DNA from 2 places in the Streptomyces sp. NBC_01352 genome. Region 2 is predicted to be linked to the other one. Evidence: riboswitches for the same ligand, from Rfam matches in the RefSeq annotation. Region 2 holds a riboswitch; the other holds the start of a gene.
What was found. A riboswitch is a leader RNA that binds a small molecule or an ion and turns the genes downstream of it on or off. The one in region 2 is predicted to bind ZMP and ZTP.

Region 1 (8,490 bases), 3.1 Mb from region 2:
GCGCCTTCCTGGCCTTCGTCCGCGGCGACCACTCGGCGGCCGTCGACCTGCTCCGGACCCTCGTCGTCCACGAGGACCTGGACCTCACGGCGGAACCCAGCCTCGTGGCCTGGCGGGACCTGCTGGCCGAGGCCCTGGTGGGCGCGGGCCGTCTCGACGAGGCCGAGGAGGTGCTGGCAGCGCTGGAGCTGCGGGCCCTGCGCCGCTCGCGGGCCTCGACCCTGGCGGCCGTCTGCCGGATACGCGGCACCTTGTACGCGGCCCGTCGCGAGCCGAAACCCGCCCGGGACGCCTTCACCGAGGCCCTCGACCGTGCCGACGGTGCCGGCCTGCCTTTCGAACGGGCCCGCACCGAGCTCGACTTCGGCGCCTTCCTGCGCCGCACGGGCCGCCGCGCCCCGGCCCTGGAACACCTGCGGGCGGCCCGGTCCCGCTTCGCGGGGCTGGGTGCCGTCCCCTTCCTGGAGCGGTGCGACCGTGAGCTGACCGCCTGCGGGGCCGCCCTCGAAGGTGCCCCCGCCTCCGAGGCTCTCCCGTGGGCGCGGGAACGGCTGACGCCGCAGGAGCACGCAGTGGCCCAACTCGCGGCGACCGGGCTGACCAACCGCCAGATCGCCCGCGAGCTGGTCCTCAGCGCGAAGACCGTCGAGTACCACCTGAGCCATGCCTACGCAAAGCTGGGCATTCGCTCGCGGGTGGAACTCGTGGCGCGGGTCGCCGCGCCTACGGAAGGATCTGGAACGTCTGGCTGACCGCGAAGGTCGAGCCGGGTTTGGTGTTGCCGTACACCACCGAACCGTATGCCTGGACCAGGTGTCCCCGGTGGTTCTTGAGGTCGGCGCTGCTCATCACGAACCCGAAGCTGGCCGGGAGGTCCACCCAGTTGGGGTCCCTGAAGCGACCCTTCACCTCGCCGGGCTTCGGTGCGTTCGGCACCTGTGCGGGAATAGCGGTGCCGTCGCTGAGGTCGCGCACGACGAGCGTGACGAGGTAGTCCCCGCCGCCGTCGTGGAGCGTCTCCCCGGCCTCGGCCTCCAGCACGACCTCGCCCTCGCTGTTCGGGTTCAGAGTGAGGTCCGCGATGGGCCCCTTGAGCCCGCGGCTGAACACCCGGATGATCTGAGCGTCGTTCGGTCCCATGACTACTACCCCCTGTTTGTCCTGGCCGGCTTTCCGGCCGTACAGCTGAACGTTAGGGATCCCCTCAGGGACCTGGCCTCCGGGAAGGACCTGGGGAAAACCCCGGGTTGGCCAAGGGCGGCGGCTGCCGCAGCGAGGTCTCCCGGACCGGCGTCTCCTGGGCCACCTCCCCGAACCGAGCCAGCGCCAACGCACCCGCCACAGCCACCAGAAACCCCAACACGGCCACCCACCCCACCCCCTCCCGCGTACGGTCCCCCAGCCACACCACACCCACCGCCGCCGGCCCGATCGTCTCCCCGATCACCATCGCCGCGGTGGCGGTGGTCACCGAGCCGCGCTGCAAGGCCGAGGTCAGCGACAGGAACGCGGCTGTGCCGCCCAGCAGCAGGGCGTACGTCGCCGGATTCGTGAGCAGTTCCGAGGGCGCGAGCGAGTCGATCAGCCGTACGGCCACCTCCACCACCCCGAACCCGAATCCGGCTCCCAGCCCGAGCACCGACGCCCGCGCCCGCTCCGGCAGTCGCCCGCCGCTCAGCCCGAGCAGCAGCACGGCCACGGCCATGGCGAGCAGCGCGTACCTCAGCGCCGACGATCCGCCCCGGTCCCCTTCGGTCCCCGACGCGACCCCGAGCAGCGCCAGCCCGGCACACACGACCCCCACCGCGCCCCATTCGCTCCCGCTCAGCCGCACGCGCAGCAGCCGCGCCGCGACCACCGCCGTCACCGCGAGACTCGACGCCAGCGCCGCGCCGACCGCGTAGATCGGGACCGACCTCAGCGCGGCGACCTGCAACAGGAACCCCAGCCCGTCCAGCGCCAGCCCGGCCAGGTACCGCCACTGCCGGACCGCCCGCAGCAGCAGTGCCGCCTCGCCGCCCCCGCCGGTGTCCGCCGCCCGCGCCGCCATCGCCTGCAGGACGGTCGCCGTGCCGAAGCAGACCGCGGCACCAAGGGCGCACACCATTCCAAAGAACACAAAGCGACTGTAGGGAAAGGTCATGACGGACGGGCCGCCCGCACGCCTGTTCTTACCGATCTCTAGGCTGTTCGCCGGACCACACACACCGGGCCGACGGCCCGACCAACGGGGAGACAAGAACATGGCAGACGCACGCCGACAACTCCGCTCGGGCACGGTCGCACTCGGCGGCGTGGGCCTGCTCGCCGCCGCCCTCACGGCCTGCTCCTCGGACCCGGACAAGCGCTGCGTCGACCGCGACAGCTACACCGCCGGCAAGGGCTACGAGGTCGTCGGCGACAAGAACTGCAAGTCCGTCACCACCGTCGACGGCGCCTACTACTACGGCGGCAAGAAGAAGAGCGGCTGGGTCAAGGGCGGCTCCTTCACCAAGTCCGGCAAGGGGTCGGGCAGCTCGAGCAGTAGCGGCAGTGGCAGCAGCGGCGGTGTCGACCGGGGCGGCTTCGGCAGCGGCGACAGCGGGGACAGCGGAGGCGTCGGCAAGGGCAGCTCCGGCGGCTGACCGACCCACCTTTCCGGAACCCCGCCCTCAGGAACCCCTCCCATGAATCGCCACACCATCGAGCCCCGCCCCGGCTGGCAGCAGACCGTCGAGGAGCAGGGGCTCATCTACCCGCTCACCCGCTATCCCGACGACTCCCTGCGCCCCTACTGGGACGAGAGCGCCTACTACTCCTTCACCCTCTCCGAGGTCGAGGCCCTGGAGGAGGTCGTCGAGGAACTTCACCGGATGTGCCTGACGGCGGCCGAGCACATCGTCGCCACCGACCGCTTCGCCGACCTCGGCATCACCGACCCCCGCGTGACCGAGTCGGTCGCCGAGGCCTGGCGCCGCCGCGCCGAACTCCCTTCCGTCTACGGCCGTTTCGACCTCCGCCACGACGGCACGGGCCCGGCGAAACTCCTGGAGTACAACGCCGACACCCCCACCTCCCTCGTCGAGGCCGCCTCCCCCCAATGGTTCTGGATGGAGGAGCGCTTCCCCGGCGCCGACCAGTGGAACTCCCTCCACGAACGCCTCGTCGCCGCCTGGAAGAACCAGGCCGCCCTCCTCCCGCCCGGCAGCCCTCTGTACTTCGCCCACTCCTCGGCCGACGAACTCGGCGAGGACCTCATGACGGTCGCCTACCTCAAGGAGACCGCGGACCAGGCCGGCCTCGACACCGACTGGATCTCCATGGAAGAGATCGGCTGGGACCCCCTCTCCGGCCGTTTCGTCGACAACCAACTCCGCTTCATCCGCAGCTGCTTCAAGCTCTATCCCTGGGAATGGCTCACCACCGACCGCTTCGCCGACCAGGTCCTCGGCACCCTCGACAACGGCGGCGGCACGGGCAGCACCCTGTGGATCGAACCGGCCTGGAAGATGCTGCTCAGCAACAAGGCCCTGCTGGCGATCCTCTGGGAGCTGTTTCCCGGCCACCCGAACCTCCTCCCCGCCTACCTGGACGGCCCCCGGGAGCTGGCGACGACGACCGGCTACGTCGCCAAGCCCCTGCTGGGCAGGGAGGGCGCGGGAGTGACGGTCCACGAGCCCGGCGCCGACCCGGTACCGGTGGTACGCCAAGAGGCCTGCTGCTACCAGGAGTTGGCCCCCCTTCCCGACTTCGACGGCAACCGTGTCGTCCTCGGCGCCTGGGTCGTGGAGAACGAGTCCGCGGGCCTCGGCATCCGCGAGTCCTCCGGCCTGGTCACCGACGAGTACGCCCGCTTCCTGCCGCACGTGATCCGCTGAGAACCCCCTGAAGTCCCGCGGACTCCCTACAGCCCCAGCACCGCACGCAGCTGGGCCAGCCCCCAGTCCAGATCCTCCTCACTGATGACGAGGGGCGGCGCGATCCGGATCGTCGCCCCGTGCGTGTCCTTCACCAGCACCCCCAGGTCCATCAGCCTCTCGGACACCTCCCGTCCCGTGCCGTACGACGGCTCGATGTCGACGCCCGCCCACAGCCCACGCCCGCGCACTCCCGTCACCCGCCCCGTCCCGGCCAGCGCACCCAACTCCCGGTGCAGCCGCTCGCCGAGCTCCGCCGCCCGCGCCTGGTACCCGCCCGTCCGCAGCATCGCGATCACCTCCAGCGCCACCGCGCAGGCCAGCGGATTCCCGCCGAACGTCGACCCGTGCTCCCCGGCCCGGAACACCCCGAGCACCGCCGCGCTCGACACCACCGCCGACACCGGCACGATCCCGCCGCCGAGCGCCTTCCCCAGCACATACACGTCCGGCACCACGCCCTCGTGCTCGCACGCGAACGTCCGCCCCGTCCGCCCCAGCCCCGACTGGATCTCGTCCGCCACGAACAGCACGTTCCGCTCCCGCGTCAGCTCCCGCACCCCCGGCAGGTAACCGGCCGGCGGCACCAGCACCCCCGCCTCGCCCTGGATCGGCTCCAGCAACACCGCCACCGTGTTCTCGGTCAGCGCGGAGCGCATCGCCGTCAGATCCCCGTAGGGCACGATCTCGAAGCCCGGCGTGTACGGCCCGAAGTCCGCCCGCGCCTCGGAGTCCGTGGAGAAGCTGATGACCGTCGTCGTGCGCCCGTGGAAGTTGTTGCCGGCGACCACGATCTTCGCCATCTCCGACGGCACGCCCTTGACCCGGTACCCCCACTTCCGGGCCGTCTTCACCGCCGTCTCCACCGCCTCCACACCCGTGTTCATCGGCAGCACCATCTCCATGCCGCACAGCTCGGCGAGTTCCTCGCAGAACGCGGCGAACCGGTCGTGATGGAATGCCCGCGACGTCAGCGTCACCCGCTCCAACTGCGCCTTCGCCGCCTCGACGAGCCGCCGGTTGCAGTGCCCGAAGTTGAGCGCCGAGTAACCGGCCAGCAGGTCCAGATACCGGCGCCCCTCCACGTCCGTCATCCAGGCACCGTCCGCGGTGGCGATCATCACGGGCAGCGGGTGGTAGGTGTGCGCACTGTGGGCTTCGGTCGCGGCGACGAGCCCCTCCATAGCGTTCACGGGATCTCCCTGAGGTGGCGGTGGCCTCCTTCCTATCGTCGCTCGGATGGTGGACGCGGGACCTGGGCGACGCGGCGTGCCCGGTAGGCTGACCGGCGGGCCGTGACTGGCGCGCTGGGATGGGACGAACCATCGGGGAGCGGCCCCTGGACTCTGTCCAGCACCGAGTGCCGTGCGCCTGGGCCGTACCGTGAACGCTGAACACGACGTCCGGAGGTCCCCATGCCAGCCGAACCCCTCTCCCACGAGTCCACCGCCTTCCGTGCCGCCCTCGACGTGATCCGCGCCGTCGAGCCGCGCGTGGCCGACGCCATCGGCCAGGAGGTCGCCGACCAGCGCGAGATGCTCAAGCTGATCGCCTCCGAGAACTACGCCTCCCCGGCCACCCTCCTCGCGATGGGCAACTGGTTCAGCGACAAGTACGCCGAGGGCACCATCGGCCGCCGCTTCTACGCCGGCTGTCGCAACGTCGACACCGTCGAGTCCCTCGCCGCCGAGCACGCGCGCGAGCTCTTCGGCGCCCGCCACGCCTACGTCCAGCCGCACTCCGGCATCGACGCCAACCTCGTCGCCTTCTGGTCGGTCCTCGCCCAGCGTGTCGAGGTCCCCGCCCTGGAGAAGGCCGGCGTCCGCCAGGTCAACGACCTCTCCGAGGCCGACTGGGCCGAGCTCCGCCAGGCCTTCGGCAACCAGCGCATGCTCGGCATGTCCCTGGACGCCGGCGGCCACCTCACCCACGGCTTCCGCCCGAACATCTCCGGCAAGATGTTCGACCAGCGCTCCTACGGCACCGACCCCACCACCGGTCTCCTCGACTACGAGGCCCTGCGTGCCACGGCCCGCGAGTTCAAGCCGCTGATCATCGTGGCCGGCTACTCCGCCTACCCCCGTCTCGTGAACTTCCGGATCATGCGCGAGATCGCCGACGAGGTCGGCGCCACGCTCATGGTGGACATGGCCCACTTCGCCGGTCTCGTCGCCGGCAAGGTCCTCACCGGCGACTTCGACCCGGTCCCGCACGCCCAGATCGTCACCACCACCACCCACAAGTCGCTGCGCGGCCCGCGCGGCGGCATGGTCCTGTGCGACGACTCCCTCAAGGACCAGGTCGACCGCGGCTGCCCGATGGTCCTCGGCGGCCCGCTCCCGCACGTCATGGCCGCCAAGGCCGTCGCCCTCGCCGAGGCCCGCCGGCCCTCCTTCCAGGACTACGCCCAGCGCATCGTCGACAACTCCCGCGCCCTGGCCGAAGGCCTGATGCGCCGGGGCGCGACCCTGGTGACCGGCGGCACGGACAATCACCTCAACCTGATCGACGTCGCCTCCTCCTACGGCCTCACCGGCCGCCAGGCCGAGGCCGCGCTGCTCGACTCGGGCATCGTCACCAACCGCAACTCCATCCCGGCCGACCCCAACGGTGCCTGGTACACCTCCGGCATTCGCATCGGCACCCCCGCCCTGACCACGCGGGGTCTCGGCACCGCCGAGATGGACGAGGTCGCGGCCCTCATCGACCGCGTCCTCACCTCCACCGAGCCCGGCACCACCGGCAAGGGCGCCCCCTCCAAGGCCCAGCACGTCCTCGACCCGAAGATCGCGGACGAGGTCGCCCACCGAGCCACCGACCTCGTGGCCGGTTTCCCGCTGTACCCGGAGATCGACCTGGGCTGACGCCCGGCCCGCATCAGAGATCGATCAGCTCCTGTCGTGGTTCCTCCCGCGGCGGCCCGGTTCCCGGCCGGGCCGCCGCGCGGCGTATCAGCAGCGTGCCGCCCACTCCGGCCGCGAACCCGGCCGCGAGGCCCGGTATCGCCCACCAGACGCCGCTCGCCGCGGACCTGTGCCCGCCGCCGGGCCCGTCGGCATCGCCCAGACTCTCTGCCGCCGCCCTCTCGTCGGCCTCGCCGAGCAACCCGGCCCAGCTCATCCGCTCGAAGACCGAGCGCGGAGCCCGGTGCCAGCGGATGTCGTCGTCATCCACGTCCGGCGCGGCATCCGAGCGCACCCACGGCGTGCCGTCCCCGGCCACGAACAGCTGGTCCTGCCGCTCCATCGCCACGTCACCACCCGGCGCCGCGTCTGTCTGCGGCCAGCCCCCGATCCCCGTCAGCCCCCACACCACGGTGATCAGCACCGGTGGATACCGGCCCTCGTCCCACGCCCGAGACACCCGCTCCGTCCCCGCGTACATCGGCTCCAGCAGTTGCCAGAGACGGGCGAAGTCCGGCTCGCCCGAACGCACCGCCGTCGTCCGGCCCGTACCGCCCGCGACGACCACCGCCACATTCGGGGCGTCCCGGCCCGCCCCGTGCAGGACCGCGTCCGCGGCCGGCATCCCGCACAGGGCGGCGGCCACCGACATCGGCACGATGACCGCGAGCCGGACAACCGCACGTCTGCACCGGCCCGTGACGTGAACGCCCGCACGTCTGTACGTGGCCCTCACCCCCATGCCCGCACGTCTGCACCGGGCCGTCACCCCCATGCCCGCGCCAGCGTCCTGGAGAGCCGTCCGTGGCCCGGCGTGTGTGTGCCGGGTCCTCACCCGTGTACTCCGGGTCGTCACCCGTGTACTCCTCGCCCCCGCCCGCGTCCGCCACGTCATCATCCGTAGCCCCGCGCGTTTGGTCCCGATAGCCATCCGTCCCCCTCCATGTCGCTCCTGGCAGCCATCGGCCCCCCGGCCGCTCACACGTCCCGCAATTCCTGCCGTGGCCCCGGCTCCCGTCGCGGTCGGTCCCACGGCCTCCACCGCATCCGCGTGGCGAAGGGCCGCAGCACCAGCGCCAGGGCGGCTCCGGCAGCCGCGCCGGGCAGCACCCACCACCAGTCGGTGCCATCGCCTGGCCGTGCTTGCGCAGTCGGTGCGACAGCCGCGTCGGTCGCTGTGTCCGTGGTGCCGGCATCGGCGTCGGCACCCGTGCCGGTCTCGCCGCCGACGCCGGACTCGCCCGTCTCCCAAGGTGCCGGGAAGATCCCGGAGCGGCCCTCGTCCGACGTCTTGCCCATCACCCCGAGGTCCTTGAGCAGCGCACGCAGTTGGCCGGGGTGCTGGGCGCGGTGCCATTGGCCGTTCACCGTTTCCGGGAGGTTCGCGGCCGTGTGTATCCAGACGTCGTCGCCGTCCGTCAGCGGGAAGACCCGGTCGAGGCGCCAGGGCGACACGTCGTGCACCATCCACGTGACGTTGATCTGCCGGGCGGCCGTCAGATTGGCCTCCGGCGGCTTGTCGCGGACGCCGGTGCCGGGGGCGCCCAGGAGCTGTTCCAGTTCTCCGTACTCCTCGTCGGAGTAGTACAGCGCCGCCGTCTGGGTGCTCTGCGGCGAGACCACGAGCACGCTCGTCGGTCCGCCCGCCGACGCGGAGGAAGCCCCCCACAGCATCAGCGCCGACGCCATCA
Region 2 (8,490 bases):
CGCGTTCGCCGAGGAGTGCCGGCAGACGCTGGCCACACTGCGGCTGCACGCGGCGACGCGGACGCGGGTGGCCGGGCTGCTGACCGCCCGGCACGGCGCCGACCCGGCACGCTGGACCGGCCTGACCGCCGGACTGGCGTACGACACGCTCGCCGCCCGGCTCGACCACCCCGTCTACCCGACGGCACGCGGACGTGCGGGGCTCACCGATGCCCAACTGCGCGCGTACGCACCCGAGTTCCATCCCCGGTTCGCGCTGCGCTGGCTCGCCGTGCCCCGGGACGCGGTCACCCTGACGGGGACGCTTCCGGAGGTCTGGCCGTCACCGGCGGTGCTCGGTCTGCCCGAGCTGCAGAGCACCCATCTGACGTTACCGGTCCACCCGTTGACGCTCGGCGCCCCGCTCGACGAGGCGCTGCGGACCACCGGCCTCGCGGACAGCGCCGTGCTCGTCGGCCGGCCCCACCTCGACGTCGTCCCGACGCTGTCGATGCGTACCGTGGCAACGGTCGCGGATCCGGCCCTGCATCTCAAACTGCCCCTGGCCACGGCCACGTTGGGCCTGCGCAACAAACGGTCCGTGAAACCCGGGACGCTCGTCGACGGTGCGGTGGGGCAGCGGCTGCTGGAGGCGGTGATCGCCCGTGAACCCCGTTTCCGGGACACCATCCTGCACGCCGACGAGACCACGTACGCACACGCCGGGCACGAGCTGCTCGCCGTCCTGTGCCGCCTGTATCCGGCCGGGCTCGACGACTCGGTGGTCGTACCGATGGCGGCGCTCCTCGCCGAGGCCCCCGACGGACGGCCGGTCGTCGACCACCTCGCCGACCGCTTCCACGACGGGGACCCCCTCGCTCTCCTCGACGCCTGTCTGACGCTGCTGTTCGACTGGCAGACGACCCTGTTCGGGTACGGGATCGCGCTGGAGTCGCATCAGCAGAACATCTCGCTGGTGCTACGACCGGGCAGTGTGCGGCTGCTGTTCAAGGACAACGACGGTCCCCGGGTCAACACCGAACGGCTGGACGCCGTACTCCCCGGGCCGTGGGGCTTCGACGACGTACGGACCCTCGGCCGGGGCGACGGGCCGGTCGCCGACCTCTTCGCCACCATCACCGTCCATCTGTGCGCGGGCGCCTACGCGTTCGGGCTCGCCCGGCGGGGTCGCGCCCCACTGACCACGCTGCTGGGGCTGGTGCGGGAGCGGCTGACGGAGGCCGTCGACAGGCTCGCGGCAGAGGCAGAGGCAGGGGACGCCGGGGCGGCGCTGCGCGCCCGCGTGCTGGACGCGCCGACGCTGCCGGTGAAGGCGATGGTCACGGCCGGGACCCTGCTGTCCAAGGAGCGGTCGGGCGCCGCCGACATCAACAAGCACTACACCACCGGCCCCAACTACCTGCTGAACGCCCGGGATCGCGCATGAGCGCCGAAGCCCTGCGCCTGGCGCGGTCCTCACCCGGCCGGGGCCGGGTGCACGCGGTGGCGGGCTGCTGCTTCGTGTCGTCCTTCGCGGCGCTGGGGCCACCGGCCGGCGTGGCCGTGGCGGCGGACAGTGCCCGCTTCGGTCCGGCCGCACCCGTACTGACCGGCGGTGCCGCTGCCGCCGTCATCGTCCTCGCCGTCACCTTCCCCCCGCTGAAGTTCCGCACCCGCTGGAGCCGTTGATGCCCTCGCTGACCCACTCGCCCGCGAGCTCCCCGAAGCTCTCGACCTCGTTCGAGCCCGGGCGGACGCCCGTCGCTCCCGCCGCACTGCCCACCGCCGACGAGGCGGTGGCCCATACGCTCCTCAACTGTCTGCTGCGCGAGGTGTCTGGCCCCGAACGCCAGTCCGTCGTGACCGACGGCCGGCTGCTGCTGCGGCTGCCGCGCCGCGGTGTCCTGCTGCGCGTCGCGCTGCGCCGCACCTCGCTGCTGGGCGCACACCGGTTCACCGGCCCGGTGAGCGAGCGGCGCGAGGGCGGCTGGGCGGAGATGGACTGGCGACGCCTGGCCGAGTGCACCCACGACGAGCTGTGGCTGCGCACCGGCGTGCGCAACGAGGAGTTCCTGGAGCAGATCGCCTCCAGCCACTCGGCGATCAGGACCGCCCTGACGGCCGTACGGGCCGACACCGCCGTACATGCCGACCGAGCCCCGGAGGACCGGCTGTCGGCCTACCTCGCCTCCGAGCAGTCGCTGCTGTTCGGGCACCGCTTCCACCCGACACCCAAGGCCCGCACCGGCGACCCGCGCGCCTGGTCCGCGTACGCCCCGGAGGCGGGCGCCGCCTTCCCGCTGCGCCACCTCGCGGTCCGCAGCCACCTGATCGCCGAGGAGTACACCGACCCCGCGGCCGTCGCCCCCTTGGACCGGCAGCGCGAGGACGTCCCGGACGGCTACCGGCTGCTGCCCGCCCACCCCTGGCAGTACGAGACACTCGGCGAGCACCCCGCGCTGCGCGCCGCCCTCGCGGCCGGTGACATCCTCGACCTCGGACCCGGCGGACAGCCCTTCGCCGCGACCGCCTCCGTGCGCACGCTGTACGACGGCGAGACGTTCCTGAAGTTCAGCCTCAACGTGCGGATCACCAACTGCGTGCGTAAGAACAGCAGTTACGAGCTGTCCGGCGCGGTCGCCCTCACCCGCGCCCTGGCCCCGGCACTCGCCGACCTCGCCGAGCGTTTCCCCGGCAGCGCCGTGCTCCGCGAGCCCGCCTACCGCTCGCTCGCCCTCCCGGGCCCCGACGGGACACCGGACCGGGCGCTGTTGGAGGGCTTCGGCGTCATCGTCCGCGAAGGCCTGCCGCGCCGGCTCGCGCCCGGCACCACTCCCCTGCTGGCCGCCGCGGTCGCCGACGAGTACCCGACCGGCGCCGCCCACATCTCCCGCCTCCTGGCCGGTGCGGACGAGCGGCGGGCCCTGGACTGGTGGTCGGCGTACCTCGGCCTCCTCCTCCCGCCGGTCCTGGCCGCCTACTTCGACCACGGACTGGTCCTGGAGCCGCACCTGCAGAACGTCGTCATCGGCGTCGACGGCGACGGCATGCCCGTCCAGGTCCTCTTCCGCGACCTGGAGGGCGCCAAGCTGGTCCCCGAGCACCACGCGGACACGCTCGCCGCGCTGCCGCCCGAGGTCGCGGGTCCGATGACGTACGACGCACAGCGCGGCTGGGACCGGGTGGTGTACTGCCTGCTGGTCAACCATGCCGCCGAGCTGCTCGCCGCCCTCGCCGACCTGCACCCGCGGGCCGAGGCCGCGCTGTGGGGCCGGATGCGGGACACCCTGCGGGCGTACGCCGACCGGAGCGGCTGTCCGCCGCGCCTGGCCGCCCTGCTCGCCGGGGTGCCGCTGCCCGCCAAGGCCAACCTGCTCACCCGCTGGGAGCGCAAGGCCGACCGCGCGGCCGGATACGTCCGGCTGCCGTCCCCTCTCGCCGAGGGCATCCTGCGCGACACGACCGGGAGCACCCGATGACCGATCCGACGCCCGCGGTCCGCGACCGCGTTCTGTCCCTGCCGTCCAGTGAACTTCCCGCGTACGTCTACGATCTGGCCGCACTGCGCACCCACGTCGCCGCCGTGCGGGCCGCGCTCCCGGAGCGGGTCGAGCTGTACTACGCCGCGAAGGCCAACCCCGAGCCGGAGATCCTCGGCGCGCTCGGTCCGTACGTCGACGGCTACGAGGTCTCCTCGGGCGGTGAACTCGCCCACGTCGCCGGGGCGGTACCGGGTCGGCCGCTCGCCTTCGGGGGTCCCGGCAAGACGCCGGACGAGGTGACGGCCGCGCTGGAGCAGGGAGTCGAACGCTTCCACGTGGAGAGCATGTACGAGCTGCGCATGCTGGCCGAGTTGGCGCGGCGCGTCGCTCCGGGGCGGCGGGTGCCGGTGCTGCCCCGTGTCAACCTGCCGGTCGCCGACGGCTCGTTGGCGGGCAGCTCGCTGGCGATGGGCGGCAGGCCCACACCCTTCGGTATGGACCCCGCCCAGGCTCTCGAAGCAGTCCGCGCGCTCGCCGACGGCACCTACCCGCACCTCGAACTGCGCGGCGTCCACGCCCACTTGGCGAGCGGCCTGGCGGCGGTCGAGCAGCTGGCCGTGGCCGAGTCCGTCGTCTCGTGGGCGACGGACCTCGGTGTGCCGCTCGCCGAGGTGAACGTCGGCGGCGGCATGACCGTCGACTACACCCGTCCCGGACACCGCTTCGACTGGGCCGCGTACGGCAAGGGCCTCGCCCGGCTGACCGAGGCGCACCCCGGACTCACCCTGCGCATCGAGCCGGGGCGGGCCCTGACGGCGTACTGCGGCTGGTACGCCACGGAGGTACTGGACGTGAAGCGCAGTCACGGCGAGGAGTTCGCCGTCGTCCGGGGCGGCACCCACCATCTGCGCACCCCGGCGACGAAGGGGCACGACCAGCCGTGTTCCGTACTTCCGGTGGACGCCTGGCCGCATCCGTGGCCGCGATCGGAGTCCGTGGGCGAGCGGATCACCCTGGCCGGACAGCTGTGCACACCGAAGGACGTGCTGGCCCGACGCGTGCCCGCGCCCGGGCTGAAGGCCGGTGACCGGGTGGCGTTCTCGCTGACAGGTGCCTACGCGTGGAACATCTCCCACCACGACTTCCTGATGCACCCCCGGCCCGGCTTCCACTTCCTGGACGCCCCTCCCGCGCGATGAGACGCAGACACGCGTCGAGGGCCGCCCGGAGAGATCCGGGCGGCCCTCGGGGAGCAGGCGGGAACGGTCAGGCCTGGACAGCGGGCAGCAGCCCGGTGACGGGGGCGACGAGGTCGGTGACCTGGTGCAGCTCGTTCAGCTTGTTCAGCTCGTTGACCCGGTTGAGCGCGGCCAGCTGCTCCGAGATCCGCGGGACCTCGCCCTTGTGCTCCGCGGGAAGGTCGCTCACGACGAGCGAGTCGAGCGTGGCGATGGGGTTCAGCTGACCGGTACCCGGGGCAGCCGCGTCGGCCGCGTTCGCGAGGGGAGCGGCGAGGCCGGTGACCCCGACGGCAAGACCCACGGCGGCGACGATACGTCGTGTTGAGATCATGCCCTCAGCAACGCCTAAGGAGCCCTGCCGGACACGGGCGGCCGCTGCCGCTCACCCGTGAGGCGCAGCGCGCGGACTGCGCTTGCCGAGCCCGCCGGGGCGGAGGAGCCTCGAAGGGAGAGGCCCCTCGCCGGCCCGCTCCGCGCCGGGCCGCGGCCTTTTGAAGGAGGTCACACCATGGGCAGTGCGGCACGCTCCGGCTTCGACGCCGAAACCCTGCGTCAGGCCATCGAAGGACACACTGCGGCGAATCTTCTGTCGCTCTACGCGGACGACGCGGAGATACGCGTCGTGGACCGCAACACCCAGCCCAGCCACCCCAAGGTCCTGCACGGCCGGGACGAGATCGGCGAGATGCTCGAGGACGTGTACAGCCGCGACATCAAGGCGCACAAGCTCGAGCAGTGCGTCGTCCAGGAAGACCGCGTCGCCTTCACCGAGAGCTGCGAGTACTCCGACGGGGTACGCGTGTTCTCCGAGTCGATGGTGTCGCTGCGGGACGGGAAGATCGCCGACCAGACCATGGTCCAGGCCTGGGACGAGTAGCCGAAGCAGGAGGTCAGGCTGTCGGCGGGCCGTGACCGGCGCTGAGGTTGAGCACCACCGGGGAGCGGCCCGCCGTGAACGAATGCCGTGCGCCTGGGCGATCCCGTGGACTCAGCTCAGGAGTGGATCGTCAGGACGGCGGCCCTGGCTTTGTTACTGACGACGCCGCAGCGCGATCCTCGGCAAGCCGGTCGGCATGCTGCTGCTCGCCAGGCAAGCCCGGCGCCGTGGTGGTCGACGCCGGGTACAACGTCGACGTCGGCTCCGCCGTGGAACGGGCCTGCCTGATCACGCCGGTGCCGGGCGGTGTCGGTCCGATGACGAGCGCCACGCTGCTGGAGCAGACCGTGGACGCGGCCACCCGGCAACTCGGGGTGTGAATCAGCGCATCCAGGCGCTGTACTCCATGACGTCTCCGGTCCTGAGGCCCCACTCGGGCTCGGCGACGGTGGCGGTGCTCTCCAGCCCGAGGACGGCCCCCGTGGCCGGGTCCATGATCAGCATGCGGCGGGCGCCGGAACCGTCGTACACATACGCCTGACCACGCCGACCGAGGCGGTCGGTCACCTGACCGACCGGCCGCAGCCCCTCGGCATCCGCGAGGAGCCGGACGAGCGCCGCGTTCTCGCGGGCGCCGAGGGTCCAGTGATCGAGCAACACGTCGACGGCGTCGAGCAGTTGGGGCGTGCTGAGCGGCGTATCGCGGTACCCCGCCTCCTGCAGATAGGCGCGCAGCCGCGTCGGGTCGTGCGGCGGCGCCGACTCGGGTGGCGCGTCGCTCCAGCTCGGCCCGAAGGTCTGTCTGCTGATGACGTGTCCGTCCGCCACCAGGCGGGGTTCGCCGTCCTCGTCGGACAGGACCGGCCGGCCGGGATGCCTCGGATCGGTCGCCACGACCAGTTCCGTGTGCGTGTCGTCGGCCTTCCAGCGCACGATCCGCTCCTCGGCGAACGTGACCGGGGGCTTGTCCTGCGACATCCCCATGCTCCACGTCAGGACGTGCGTGCCCTTGCGCAGCCCGGGCGAACCGTCGGCCGCGTCCTGCCCGGCACGCTCGGCCAGCAGCTGAAGGGGTACGGGGGTGGAGTCGGCCCGCACGACCAGCGGGCGGGGGGCCGCGACCGCGGGGGGTGTGTTGGGGCCGCCGAGTACGAGGGTCAGCGCGAGGGCGGCCACGACGGCGGTGGCGACCAGGCCCCAGGCCAGCCGGGCGCGGCTGCGGGGGCCGGGGGTCTGCCCGTGCAGGAGCCGGTTCAGCTGCCGCTCGGCGTGATGGTCCAGGGGCCCGTCGCCGAAGTGGGGGGCGTCGACCGGGACCGGGTTGGCGCGGCGCAGGAGTTCCAGTTCGTCAGCCATGGCCGTGCTCCTTCGACGGGTTGGACGGGTGTGCGCCGGCGGCGAGCGGGGGGTGGAGGCGGTCGATCTCGGCTCTCAGCCGGCGGCGGGCCCGGTGCAGCCGCATCGACGCGGCCCGTCGGCCGCAGCCGAGGGCGACGGCCACCTCGTCGATGCCGAGTTCCTCCCACGCCGTCAGGCGCAGCACCTCCTGGTCGGCCGGGGAGAGCCGGGCGAGCGCGTCGTGCACCCAGCCGCCCGGTGTCTCGGCGTCGGGGCCTGCCGCGATGTGCCGCCCGTGCACGGTGTCGTCGTTGCCGAGCCGGTCGACGAGCCGTCGGCGGCGCCCGCGGCCGCGTACCGCGTTGGCCAGGCAGTTGCGTGCCACGCCGTACAGCCAGGGCAGGGGGGACGCCGGAAGGTCGGCCCGGCGGCGCCAGGCGACCGTGAACACGTCCGCCACCACTTCCTCCACCTCGCTGGTACGCCCGTCCAACCGCCGCGCGACATAGCGGCTGACCGCCCAGTAGTGCTCGCGATAGGCAGCGGCGAAGTCCTCGTCGTTGCTCATGTTCCGTTCGTGTCCGGCACCTTCGTGATCGTCACACCCGTCCTGGGTGACGCTCGTCGCTCCCGTCCCGGGGGCGAGCGCGGCCGTCAAGTTATCTTGCTCGGACACAGGCCCGTCTCTTCGGCCCGACCGGGGCGCCGCAGGCAAGGAGTTGACCATGGACGCGCAGGACACGGCCAAGAGACTGCGGGTGATCAGCGATGAGTTGTCGGACCGTTTCTACGAGCGGGCCGACGTGGTGCGGACGCTGGTGGTGACGCTGCTGGCCGGACAGCACTCGCTGGTGCTCGGCCCGCCCGGAACGGCGAAGTCCGAGTTGGCCCGGGAGCTCACCGGCCGGGTCGAGGGGGCGTCGTACTGGGAGATCCTGCTGTCCAAGTTCACCGCGCCGACCAGGATGTTCGGTCCCGTCGACGTCGCCGCGCTGGCCCGGGGCGAGTACCGCCAGGTCTACGAAGGCCGTGCCACGACCGCGCATGTCGCGTTCATCGACGAGATCTTCAAGTGCTCCACGGCGGCGCTGAACGAGACGCTGGGCTTCCTCAACGAGCGGATCTACCACCCGGAGAGCGGCGGGGAGCCGATCCGCTGCCCCCTGATCGGGGCCATCACGGCGAGCAACGAGCTGCCGAGCGGGGAGGACACGGCCGCGATCTACGACCGGCTGCTGGTGCGGATCGAGGTCGGGTACCTGGCGGATCCCTCGAACTTCGCCGCGCTGGTCCGCTCCGCCGTCAGCCGCCCCGTGGCACCGGCCCGGACCACCGTCGAGCTGGCCGCGTTGCAGCACGCCGTGACCGAGGCCGTCCCCGCCGTGGACGTCCCCGAGGGAATCGTGGACGCGGTGTGCACGCTGCGGGCCGCCCTGCGCCGCAAGGAACTCGTCGCCTCCGACCGCCGCTGGCGGCAGGCGGTGGGCCTGCTCCAGGCGTCCGCGTTCCTCGACGGCCGCCGAGCGGTCGCCTTGACCGACCTGCCGACCGTCGAGCGCGAGGTGCTGCACCT

Region 1: another riboswitch for ZMP and ZTP. It lies ahead of OG252_RS20830 (glycine hydroxymethyltransferase); the one in region 2 lies ahead of OG252_RS06935 (bifunctional 5,10-methylene-tetrahydrofolate dehydrogenase/5,10-methylene-tetrahydrofolate cyclohydrolase).

The regions. Positions count from the first base shown of each region.
Region 1 is NZ_CP108354.1:4,503,611-4,512,100, reverse strand. It holds gene OG252_RS20860 (AAA family ATPase) at 1-752, shown strand, start outside; gene OG252_RS20855 (hypothetical protein) at 724-1,140, opposite strand; gene OG252_RS20850 (hypothetical protein) at 1,205-2,107, opposite strand; gene OG252_RS20845 (hypothetical protein) at 2,244-2,624, shown strand; gene OG252_RS20840 (glutathionylspermidine synthase family protein) at 2,667-3,857, shown strand; gene rocD (ornithine--oxo-acid transaminase) at 3,884-5,080, opposite strand; ZMP/ZTP riboswitch at 5,182-5,280, shown strand; gene OG252_RS20830 (glycine hydroxymethyltransferase) at 5,312-6,760, shown strand; gene OG252_RS20825 (hypothetical protein) at 6,774-7,451, opposite strand; gene OG252_RS20820 (hypothetical protein) at 7,778-8,490, opposite strand, start outside.
Region 2 is NZ_CP108354.1:1,433,699-1,442,188, forward strand. It holds gene OG252_RS06905 (IucA/IucC family protein) at 1-1,426, shown strand, start outside; gene OG252_RS06910 (hypothetical protein) at 1,423-1,668, shown strand; gene OG252_RS06915 (IucA/IucC family protein) at 1,668-3,458, shown strand; gene OG252_RS06920 (type III PLP-dependent enzyme) at 3,455-4,660, shown strand; gene OG252_RS06925 (hypothetical protein) at 4,728-5,033, opposite strand; gene OG252_RS06930 (nuclear transport factor 2 family protein) at 5,211-5,579, shown strand; ZMP/ZTP riboswitch at 5,601-5,685, shown strand; partial or broken gene OG252_RS06935 (bifunctional 5,10-methylene-tetrahydrofolate dehydrogenase/5,10-methylene-tetrahydrofolate cyclohydrolase) at 5,746-5,959, shown strand; gene OG252_RS06940 (CU044_5270 family protein) at 5,961-6,935, opposite strand; gene OG252_RS06945 (RNA polymerase sigma factor) at 6,928-7,485, opposite strand; gene OG252_RS06950 (AAA family ATPase) at 7,643-8,490, shown strand, end outside.